Regions from separate parts of the Pontibacter sp. YIM B11418 genome, predicted to be linked through region 2. Evidence: riboswitches for the same ligand, from Rfam matches in the RefSeq annotation. Region 2 holds a riboswitch; the other holds the start of a gene.
The links. Region 2 has a riboswitch for S-adenosylmethionine ahead of AC4QZR_RS13615 (O-acetylhomoserine aminocarboxypropyltransferase/cysteine synthase family protein). Riboswitches for the same ligand answer to the same signal wherever they lie in the genome.
Positions count from the first base shown of each region.

Region 1 (5,861 bases), on a different contig from region 2:
TGCGAGAAGTACAGGCCACTTACTGAGGATGCCGGATGCATGGCCAGGTTCTCGGTCAGGATCACACCGGCTTCTTCTGCATTTAGGAGGTTAAAAAGCGTGATCTTTTCGGTATGGTCCGGACAGCCGGGGTAGCCAGGGGCCGGGCGTATACCTTTGTATTGCTCCTTGATCAAGCCCTCGTTATCCAGCTGCTCGTCCGGTGCGTACCCCCACAGTTCCTTGCGTACTTTCCGGTGCATGAGTTCGGCAAAGGCCTCGGCCAGGCGGTCTGCCAACGCTTTCACCATGATGCTGCGGTAATCGTCATGCTCGGCTTCGTACTGCTCCAATAACTTCTCGATACCAAAACCTCCCGACACCACAAAGCCGCCGATGTAGTCGGCTATACCTGTTTCTTTCGGTGCCAGAAAATCGGAGAAGGCCAGGTTCGGTACGTTGGCTCCTTTCTTGCCCTGCTGGCGCAAGGTATGGAACTCGGTCAGCACGTTTTCACGTGAATCATCGGTGTATACCTCGATGGTATCATCGGTGTATACGTTGGCAGGATAGAACCCCACCACAGCCCGCGCTTCCAGCAATTGCTTGTCCACGATCTCCTGCAGCATGCTTTGTGCGTCGGCAAATAGTTTGGTGGCTTCCACACCAAGCTCCGGATCGTTCAGGATTTTCGGGTACTGCCGCTTGAGCTCCCAGGTATGGAAGAAAGGCGTCCAGTCGATGTAAGGCACAATCTCAGCCAATGGGTAGTTCGTGTATACTTTGTTGCCGATGAAGTCTGGCTTGGTCACCTCCGTTTCAGCCCAGTTCACCTGATACTTATTAGCACGCGCCTCTTCTATGGTCGCAAAAGCACGGTCTTTGGTGCGGTTCAGGTGGTCTGCGCGCAGCTTTTCGTACTCGGCTCTGATCTCTGCGATATAGCTGTCGCGCTCACTGCCAAGAAGGCTGCTTACCACCGTTACGCTACGCGAGGCATCGTGCACGTGTATCACCGGGCCGCTGTACTGCGGCGCGATCTTCACGGCTGTATGTACCCTGGAAGTAGTGGCGCCGCCGATCAGGAGCGGAATTTTCAGGCCGCGACGCTCCATTTCCTGCGCCACGTATACCATCTCATCCAGCGAAGGGGTGATCAGTCCACTTAGACCGATAATATCTACCTGATGCGCTTCGGCCTCGGCCAGAATCTTGTCCAGCCGCACCATCACGCCCAGGTCTATTACTTCGTAGTTGTTACAGGCCAGCACCACGCCCACAATATTTTTGCCGATGTCGTGCACGTCGCCTTTCACCGTCGCCATCAGGATCGTACCCGCCGTTGACTTGGAGGTATCGGAGGCCAGCTTTTCCTTCTCCATAAAAGGCAGCAGGTATGCCACGGACTTTTTCATCACGCGAGCGCTCTTCACCACTTGCGGCAGAAACATTTTACCGGCACCGAACAGATCACCCACCACTGACATACCTGCCATTAACGGCCCTTCGATCACATCCAGGGTTTTAGTTGCCTGCTGCCGCGCCTCTTCGGTGTCTTCGTCGATAAAGTCTACGATGCCTTTTACCAGCGCATGCTTCAGGCGCTCCTCCACCGGCGCCTCGCGCCAGGAATTATCAGCGGCGACGGCTGTTTTGCCTTTGCCTTTGATAGTCTCTGCGTAAGTAACCAGCTTTTCGGTAGCGTCCGGGTGGCGGTTGAAGATCACGTCTTCGATCAGGTCACGCAGTTCAGCCGGAATTTCGCTGTATACGCCCAGCATACCTGCATTCACGATGCCCATGTCCATACCTGCCTGCACGGCATGGTACAGGAACACGGTATGCATCGCCTCCCGCACCACGTCATTGCCCCGGAAAGAGAAGGATAAATTGCTCACGCCACCGCTCACCTGCGCATGCGGCAGATTGGCTTTGATCCACTTCACCGCCTCAATATAATCTACTGCGTAGTTGTTGTGCTCTTCTATACCTGTGGCGATGGCCAGGATGTTCGGGTCGAAAATAATGTCTTGTGGCGGGAAGCCAACTTCTTCAGTCAGGATGCTATAGGAGCGTTCGCAGATTTCAATGCGACGCTCCAGCGTATCGGCCTGGCCTGTTTCGTCAAAAGCCATGACCACCACGGCGGCACCGTACTGGCGCACTCTGCGGGCGAGTCTGATAAACTCTTCTTCGCCTTCTTTTAAAGAGATGGAGTTAACGATCGATTTGCCTTGCGTTCGCTTCAGGCCGGACTCAATTACACTCCATTTAGAGGAATCGATCATGATCGGCAGTTTAGCAACGTCGGGCTCGGAGGCGATCAGGTTAAGAAAATCGGCCATGGCCTGCTCCGAATCGAGCATACCTTCGTCCATGTTCACGTCAATGATCTGGGCACCGCCTTCTACCTGCTGACGGGCCACCGAGAGGGCTTCTTCGAACTTACCGTCAACAATGAGGCGGGAGAATTTTTTGGAGCCGGTCACGTTGGTGCGTTCGCCAACATTCACGAAAAGGGTATCGGAGGTTATGGTGAGAGGCTCGAGGCCGCTGTAGCGGGGGAGCGGGGCTACGGGAGTGGGAACGTGCGGTTTATACCTGCGCACCAGGTCTGCAATTACTTTGGTGTGGATTGGCGTGGTGCCACAACAACCACCCAGTACGTTCACCAGCCCTTCTTTCAGGTACTCTTCCACGATAGCGCCCATTTGCTGAGCCGTTTCATCGTAGCCGCCAAAGGCGTTGGGCAGACCGGCATTCGGGTAAGCGCTGATGAAACAGTCCGAAATACGCGACAGCTCCTGGATGTGTGTTTTGAGCTGACGAGCACCGAGCGCACAGTTAAAGCCCACGCTCAGGATCGGCGCATGCGAAATCGAGTTCCAGAAAGCTTCTACTGTCTGCCCGGACAAGGTACGGCCGCTGGCATCGGTAATAGTGCCGGATACCATGATGGGGAGTTCTTTGCCGCCGTTATTTACGTGCTCTTGTATAGCGAAAAGTGCCGCTTTGCAATTCAGGGTGTCAAATACGGTTTCTACCAACAGTAAATCAGCTCCGCCGTCTACTAGTCCGCGTACCTGCTCGTAGTAAGCTTCCACCAGTTGGTCGAATGTGATGGCGCGGAAACCGGGGTTGTTGACATCCGGAGAGAGAGAGGCCGTGCGGTTGGTCGGGCCAATGGCGCCTGCTACGAAACGCTTGTGCGCCGGATCTTTGGTTTCTACCTCATCGGCCGCCTCACGGGCTATCTTTGCCGACTCGTAGTTCATCTCGTACACCACATGCTCCAATCCATAATCGGCCATCGCGATGCTGGTACCACTGAAGGTATTGGTCTCGATAATATCGGCACCGGCCTCGAGGTACTCGGCATGAATAGCCCTAATAATATCCGGACGTGTGATGGAGAGCAGGTCGTTGTTGCCCTTCAGGTCAGACGGATGATCCTTAAAACGCTCGCCACGGAAATCGGCTTCGGAGAGCTGGTAACGCTGGATCATGGTGCCCATGGCGCCGTCGAGCACGAGCACGCGCTCCTGCAGCAAGGTATAGATCGGATGTGATTTGGTCATGTTGGTGCTCCCCTCTTGGTTAAGACTACAAATGCGCTTATCAAGAAGGACACCCAAAGGCAGGTATACTCTCTTATCTTTTCCCGGCCAAGGTATAGCTGAGAAGGGAATTAGCACCAGGCTGGTACAAGGTTGCTAAGACGTCATAGGGCCCTGTCCCTCGGTCTTTCTTGATAAGAAGCTGTAAAGATACATACTTATCCGCAAAAGGCGAATTTTTGTTGCCAAAGAATAGGAAGATAGTGGGAAGGAGTGCGGAAACAGGGCGAAGGACTGCGGAAAAAAGGTATAAAAACAGAAAGGGATACCATAAGTATCCCTTTCCTAAAAGAGTTTAATTGTTTTCACTCTATAACTCTTTCTATTTAGGTATACGGAGACACTGCGGGCATGTTGCCCTTTTCTGAATAAAACTTTGATATTGAGTTATTTGCTCCGGAAGGCCGCATTAATCTCAATTTAGGTATAGCTCAATCGTCTATATAATTAGCCGGTTGGTATAATTCTTCGTGATGGATTTATAAAAGGCTATACCTTAACAGCTTAGAACATCATGGCAGGTATACACATGAACTACAAAACATTCATGCTCAACGGCATAAGCGTTCTCCTGGGGCTCATCTTCTTCACGGCAGGTATGGCCAAGATCTTTTATGAGCACAAGTTCCCGGGCCTGATCGGGCCGGTCTGGTTGGAAGAGAAACTGGCGGAGTTCGGCCTGGGGCTCTTTGCCCGCTTCATCGCCTACTCCCAGATCGTGGTCGGGTTTATGTTGCTCACGCTCCGCTACCGCACGCTGGGTGCCATTGCCCTGCTCCCTATGCTGCTCAATATCCTGCTGGTTACCATATCGCAGAACTGGAAAGGCACGCCCTATGTGCTTGCTTTCTTCCTGTTGCTAAACATGGTGCTGCTGGCAGCGGAAGCGCCCAAACTCCTGCACCTGCTCGGATTCAGGACAAATTACACACCCTCCGTGCACGCACCCTTATGCTATGGTTTGATCTGGCTTGCCGGCCTTGGTTTGGTGCTGAGCAGTATACCGCTTTCCTTCCAAAGCCTGACTGCAGCCTATGTACTTTGTGTGGCAGGTATAGCTGCCGGGCTCTATACCTACTGGAGGGGTGGCCGGGTAGGAAAGGAGGAGAAAGTTTCCCCGGCTATACCTGAAGCCATACCTGCCCCGAAGCAAAAAGCCTAGAAAACAAAAAAGGGATGCGATGGCATCCCTTTTTTGTTTTGCCACTCTAAAGTGGCGGCATAGGCCGTAAAGCTTACGCTTCTGCTTCTACCTTAGGAATTACAGAAACGTATGAACGGTTCTTAACGCCTTTTTTGAATTGAACTACACCGTCAGTCATAGCGAACAGTGTATGGTCTTTGCCCATACCCACGTTGTTGCCTGGGTGGTGTGAAGTACCCCTTTGTCTTACAATGATGTTGCCGGCGATGATGTCCTGACCACCGTAAATCTTAACACCAAGTCGTTTTGAGTGAGACTCGCGGCCGTTATTAGAACTACCAGCTCCTTTTTTGTGTGCCATTTTCTTTTACTATTTAGTTCAGGCGGACGAACCATGCCTGAAAGATTTTACGATTAATTTCCTCTTACTGCTTATCCAATGCTCTCGATCAGGACTTTCGTATAGTGCTGGCGGTGACCATTTTTCTTACGATAGCCTTTTCTTCTCTTCTTTTTGAAAACGATCACTTTGTCGCCTTTCACGTTGCCAAGGATTTTACCAACCACTTTAACACCGCTAACGAAAGGAGCACCTAAAGTAATAGTGCCATTATCATCAGTAAGAAGAACATTGGCGAACTCAACGGCGTCACCATCATTGCCGGAAAGCTTGTTAGCGTAGATGAACTTACCGCTCTCTACTTTGGTCTGTTGACCTGCGATTTCTACAATTGCGTACATCAGCTTCAATGTATGTTTTAAAAAAATTTAAGTCTGCAAAATTAGCGGACTTAAAGTTAATATGCAAATCATTGTTTTCTAATTCTTTCTGTTTTCCCAGATCCTCTCCACAACTATGTGGATAACGCTGTTGAAATCTCTGCTTCATAATTTTGCACCTCTCAAAAACGAGCATAACACGCTAGTCCGCAGCACCTTGACAGCTTCCTCCGGAAATCGTGTTTTCCACAGAGCCCGAAGAGATGCTACAGGAATTCATCTTCCGGGAAACACTCCAAAGGGCAGTCTTTTGGATTTTATCCCTTCAAAAACATCTTTTACACCTAACCAAGCACTATGAGGTTGTACTTTTATTCACTTAACAATGAATTAATATTTTA
Region 1 covers NZ_JCAEMH010000007.1:249,828-255,688, reverse strand. The annotation lists gene metH (methionine synthase) at 1-3,557, opposite strand, end outside; SAM riboswitch class I at 3,628-3,737, opposite strand; gene AC4QZR_RS17895 (hypothetical protein) at 4,126-4,758, shown strand; gene rpmA (50S ribosomal protein L27) at 4,832-5,101, opposite strand; gene rplU (50S ribosomal protein L21) at 5,173-5,481, opposite strand.
Region 1: it holds a riboswitch for S-adenosylmethionine, as region 2 does, so the genes downstream of both, metH (methionine synthase) here and AC4QZR_RS13615 (O-acetylhomoserine aminocarboxypropyltransferase/cysteine synthase family protein) in region 2, are expected to answer to the same signal.

Region 2 (5,861 bases):
TTTTATATTATGAAATCTATTGTTTGTACATTATCGAGAATGTTGTGTTGGCGGTGATAATTTGTCAATAAGCGGTTCCTGGTAATGAATGATGTTGTGCGCCATTCCTTTAAAAATAACAAAATGGAAAGGGAGCATGGCATACCAGTATAGCCTACCAGCCAACCCATCCGGGCGGAAAGCGGCCAGTTGTTCCAGGTAGTTGCCATCGGCCTCGCGGCTTATTCTGAACTGCAGCCAAGCCTCGCCGGGAAGTTTCATTTCAGCATAAAGCAACAGACGGCCAACCTTGTAATCCACAGCCAGCACGCGCCAGAAATCGATCGAATCGCCGGTCTTTACGTCGATTGGGTGTCTTCGGCCGCGCTGCAAGCCAACGCCGCCCACCATTTTGTCGAGCAGGCCACGTAGCTCCCACAGGAAATCAGTCTTGTACCAACCACGCTCACCGCCGATACGCAAAATGTTATCCATCACCTCCTCAGGGGCTCTGTCGAAGCGCATACGCTGCCGGTCGGTGAGCACGCCGTGTTCTGGTATTTGTACAAAATCCATAAAATCGAGTTGCATATTGCCACTCACCAGTGCATCCTTCCAGCTCGAGACTACCATGTTCTGTTCCATCTTGGTAAAAGCCAGATTGAGAGCACTCTCGTAGCTCAGGCACTTGTGCGGGATCAACTGCTGTATGCTGCTGTCTTTCACCACCGCATCGTTGCGCAGACTCTCCACTAGGCTGCGGGCTAATGTGTAATTGGTGCTCGTGACAAAGTACAACCAGTAAGAAGAAAGCTTGGGTGTGAGCACTGGCAAGGTATAGATGCGTCGTTTCAGGTTTCGGACTTTAGCCAGTTGCAACAGCATTTGCTTGTAGGTGAGCACATCAGGCCCGCCAATCTCGAAACGCCTGTCATAACAGTCGGTGCGGCCGAGCACCTCAATCAGGTAAAACATGACATCGCGTATGGCAATGGGCTGACAGCGGGAGTTGAGCCAGCGGGGTGTTACCATTACCGGAAGCTTCTCCACCAGGTCACGGATGATCTCGAAAGAAGCGCTGCCCGAACCGATGATAATCGCGGCGCGGAGTACTGTTAGCCTCGCTTTGCCCTGGGCGAGCACGTCCTCCACCTGCCGGCGTGAGGTCAGGTGCTTCGACAAATGCGCGTCGTTGGCAATGCCGCTGAGGTAGATCACCTGCTTGGCACTAGTTGTATCAAGGTAGTTGACGAAGTTCAAAGCAGAAGCTTTCTCGGCCTCCCCAAAGTCTGCGGAGCCGGAGCCCATGGAGTGCACCAGGTAGTAGGCGGCGTCTATGTTACGGGGTAAATCCTGCAAACTTTCCGGCTTGAGCAGATCTCCTTTTACCACCTGTACTTTATCCTGCAGACTCTCAGGCAACTCGAAGCGACGCGGGTCCCGGACAAGGCAAACGACCTCGTGTTGTGCCTCTATCAGCACAGGCAGGAGTCGTTTGCCAATGTAGCCGTTTGCGCCGGTCAGGAGTATCTTCATCAGGGTTTGTCAGGTATTTTATACCTGCACAACAGGTATAGCTTCGTATTGTTATGAGAAAGCAATTATACTTATTCAAAGATAGTAAATCAACAGGTATAAATGGTTTGTATTATACAGTATGTAAGTTGCTGATAGGCAGATGTGTGAAATTGATTTATTAGAGGAACTTGCAATTATTTTAAATAATTATTTGGATTATTTAAAATGCTGCTCTAGCTTTGCATCATCAAGTCTGATATCCCTTGTGGGTATCGATTTATAAAGAAGCGCGGAGAGACAGGCTCTGTGAAGCGCTAGCAACCAGCCCCGAGCAAGGTGCTAATTCCTGATTCCGGAAGTCCGGATGTATATAAATTGATAACGTTATGGAAAAGGGAACCAAGCCAACACAACTTCTTTTATTTTTTACACTGGCAGCTCAAAGCCCGGTTCTTTCGCATGCCTATACCTGTGCTACTACCTGCTGTAGCCGAATGTGCATGTGTTGCTGCTGCTGTTGCTAGCGCGACCAACCCCCAAACTTTTTGCTGCAATGCCGTCGTGCCTCAGGTAGATCCTGTGAGCGTCCGACTGTAGCCATTTCATTCTTCTTGTCTTAAAACAAGCTAATCTATTCTATATTTTTCAAAATTTTAAACAGCACGACTATGCCTAATACACTTCATTTCGAAACGCTTCAATTACACGCCGGCCAGGAAATCGACCCAACCACCCGTTCCCGCGCTGTGCCCATTTACCAGACTTCTTCCTACGTTTTCAAAGACGCCGAGCACGGAGCCAATCTGTTTGCGCTGAAGGAGTTCGGTAACATCTATACCCGCATCATGAACCCGACCACCGATGTGTTTGAGAAGCGCATTGCCGCTTTGGAAGGCGGTGTGGCGGCAGTGGCCGTGGCCTCGGGACAAGCAGCGCAATTCATTGCGCTAAACAACATCCTGCAGGCCGGCGACAATTTCGTATCCTCCAGCTTCCTTTACGGCGGTACTTACAACCAATTCAAGGTATCCTTTAAGCGGTTAGGTATAGAGGTGCGCTTTGCCGAAAGCGACGAACCGGAAAGCTTTGCGCAATTGATCAACGAAAACACGAAAGCGATCTACGTGGAAACGATCGGCAACCCTCGCTTCAACATTCCTGACTTTGAGGCCATCGCTGCAGTGGCCAAAGCAAACAATATTCCGCTGGTAGTGGATAATACTTTTGGGGCAGGTGGCTACCTGTTCAGACCAATTGAGCACGGTGCTAACGTGGTAGTAGAGTCGGCAACCAAGTGGATCGGCGGGCATGGCACCAGCATTGGCGGCGTGATCGTGGACGGCGGCAACTTTAACTGGGGCAACGGCAAATTTCCGCAGTTCTCGGAGCCGTCAGAAGGCTATCATGGACTCAACTTCTGGGAGGTATTCGGCGCTGACGGGCCATTTGGCAACATCGCCTTTGCCACCAGGGCACGAGTAGAGGGCTTGCGAGATTTTGGTCCGGCGCTTAGTCCTTTCAACTCTTTCCTGCTGCTGCAAGGTCTGGAGACACTCTCACTGCGGGTGGACCGCACCGTGCAGAATGCGCAGGCGCTGGCCGAGTGGCTGGAGCAGCACGAGCAGGTAGAAAGCGTGAACTACCCGGGACTGCCTTCCAGCAAGTACCACGGCCTGGCCAAGAAGTACCTGAAAAGAGGGTATGGCGGCGTGCTCTCCTTTAACCTGAAAGGGGACAAAAAGCAGACGGAAGTTTTTGTGAACAGCCTGCAACTGATCAGTCACCTGGCCAACCTGGGCGATGCCAAAACCCTGATCATACACCCGGCCTCTACTACCCACCAGCAACTTTCGGAGCAGGAGCAGCAGAGTGCGGGTGTAACGCCAACGCTACTGCGCCTGTCCGCAGGTATAGAGCACCTTGATGATATAATCGCTGACTTGGAACAGGCTTTCGCTAAGGTAGGTCAGCAGAACAACCAAGCCGTTTTGAACGAAGCATAATGCCTGAACAATTAAATTTTCATTACCAGAAACAGTTTCAGTTGGAGTCGGGAGCCTCGCTTCCCGGCTTCCAACTGGCCTATACAACCTATGGACAACTCAACAGAGAAAAAAGCAATGTGGTGTGGGTATGCCACGCCCTCACGGGCAGCTCGGACTTCACTGACTGGTGGGGCGAATTATTTGGCGAGGGAAAACTATACGACCCGGTGGACTGGTTTGTGGTTTGTGCGAACACCTTGGGTGGCTCCTATGGATCCACGGGACCACTTGCAGTTAATCCGGAAACGCTGCAACCCTACTACCACAGCTTCCCGCAACTGACCAACCGCGACATTGTGCGGGCCTTCGATCTGCTGCGGCAGGACTTAGGTATAGCACAGGTGCATACCTTGCTAGGCGGCTCGCTGGGCGGGCAGCAGGCACTGGAGTGGGCCATTTTACAGCCGGAGGTTTTCCAAAATCTGATCCAGGTAGCCTCCAATGCGCGGCATTCGGCCTGGGGCATCGCCTTCAATGAAAGCCAGCGCATGGCCATCCGGCAGGACCCAACCTGGGCGACCAATACACGGGAAGCAGGTATAGCGGGACTCAAAACGGCCCGTGCCATCGCCATGCTTTCTTACAGGCACTATACCTGCTACGAAGAGAGTCAGCAGGAGCCGGGCAACAGCATCACCGACGATTTCAGGGCGGCCTCTTACCAGGTATATCAAGGTGAAAAACTGGCCAGTCGCTTCAATGCCTATACCTACTGGCTCCTCTCCAAAGCCATGGACTCGCATAACATTGGCCGCGACAGGGGAGGAGTCGAGAAGGCCTTGGGTCGACTTCAGGCCAAAGCGCTTTTTGTCGGGGTGGACACTGACCTGCTCTTTCCGATAGAAGAGCAGGCGCAACTAAACCGGCTAGTGCCGGGCTCCCGCTTCGCACTCCTCCACTCCGGCTACGGGCACGACGGTTTTTTGGTGGAAACGGCACAGCTCACGCAGGCCATCCGGGAATTTTATGAAACAGAAACAGTAAAGCACATTCACTATGAAAATACAGAAGTTTAAAAAACGCATCGGACTGATCGGCTTTGGCTGCGTTGGGCAGGGATTGTATGATGTGGTGGAAGCGAACCGGCACCGTGGCTGGGAAATCGGCAGTATCTGTGTCAGGGACAAAGAAAAACCACGCTCCCTGCCAGCCTCCGCCTTCACCTATGATGTGCAGGAGGTACTGCAGGATCCAAGCCTCGATATCATTGCAGAGTTGATCAGCGATCCCAAAGAGGCGCTTGTTATAATCCGGCAAGCCCTGCAGCAGGGCAAAACCGTGGTGTCGGCCAACAAAAAAGTGGTTGCCGAAAACCTGCCGGAACTGATCCAGCTGCAGCAGCGGCACGGAGGTGTGTTGTTGTATGAAGCCTCCGTGTGCGGCAGTATACCTGTGCTGCGCACACTTGAGGCCTACTATGGCTCGGAGCCGCTGGTGGAAGTGCGCGGGATTCTGAATGGATCTTCTAATTATATATTAAGTAAGCTGCACGCAGAGCACGGTGATTTTCAGTCTGCCCTGGCGCAGGCGCAGGAACTGGGATTTGCAGAGGCCGACCCGTCGCTGGACGTGGAGGGAACGGATGCGCTGCACAAACTTTGCATTATGGCGGCGCATGCCTATGGTTTGCTGGTGCACCCGGATGAGGTGCTGCACTTTGGTATCCACCATATTACCTCCGAAGCCGTTGAACTGGCCGATGCATTAGGTTGCCGGATCAAGCTGGTCGGGTCTTTAAAAGCTGCCGCAGACGGAGAGGTTGCACTACAGTTGCTGCCAACGTTTATACCTGAGGGTGATGCTTTGTATGAGGTGGGAGCGGAATTTAATGGACTGGAGATAGAGGGGCAGTTCGCCGGGAAACAGTTCCTGAAAGGGCGTGGTGCCGGCAGTCACCCAACAGGATCGGCTGTATGGGCAGATGTTGCAGCGGCTGTGCGCGGATACCGCTATACCTACCCCAAGCTTTGCACCAGCCAGATGACTGCCACATCCGGAGATGGGCAGCTCACCGTTTTGCTACAAGGCACGGAAGAACGTATTGCGGAGCTTCTGGAACTGTTGCAGCCTGCCATCCAGCACCAAACGCCAGACCAAAGTCAGGTCATCCTGTCACTGACGCCACAGCAACTAAGGCAACATCAGGCCCTGCTGAACCAACGAGGTATTTTCGTAGCGTCCATACCGGCAAGTGTACCGCTTGATATAATACCAGAAGTGTTTAGTCAAACAGAGGCTATACCTATAGGAAGCTTATAAGTTTAACTTATGCTCAGCCAAGCGAGCTAATTTGGAAAACTTATTCAGGTGCGTCGGTTG
Region 2 covers NZ_JCAEMH010000005.1:180,023-185,883, reverse strand. The annotation lists gene AC4QZR_RS13620 (SDR family oxidoreductase) at 31-1,515, opposite strand; SAM riboswitch class I at 1,772-1,874, shown strand; gene AC4QZR_RS13615 (O-acetylhomoserine aminocarboxypropyltransferase/cysteine synthase family protein) at 2,166-3,500, shown strand; gene AC4QZR_RS13610 (homoserine O-acetyltransferase family protein) at 3,500-4,558, shown strand; gene AC4QZR_RS13605 (homoserine dehydrogenase) at 4,539-5,801, shown strand.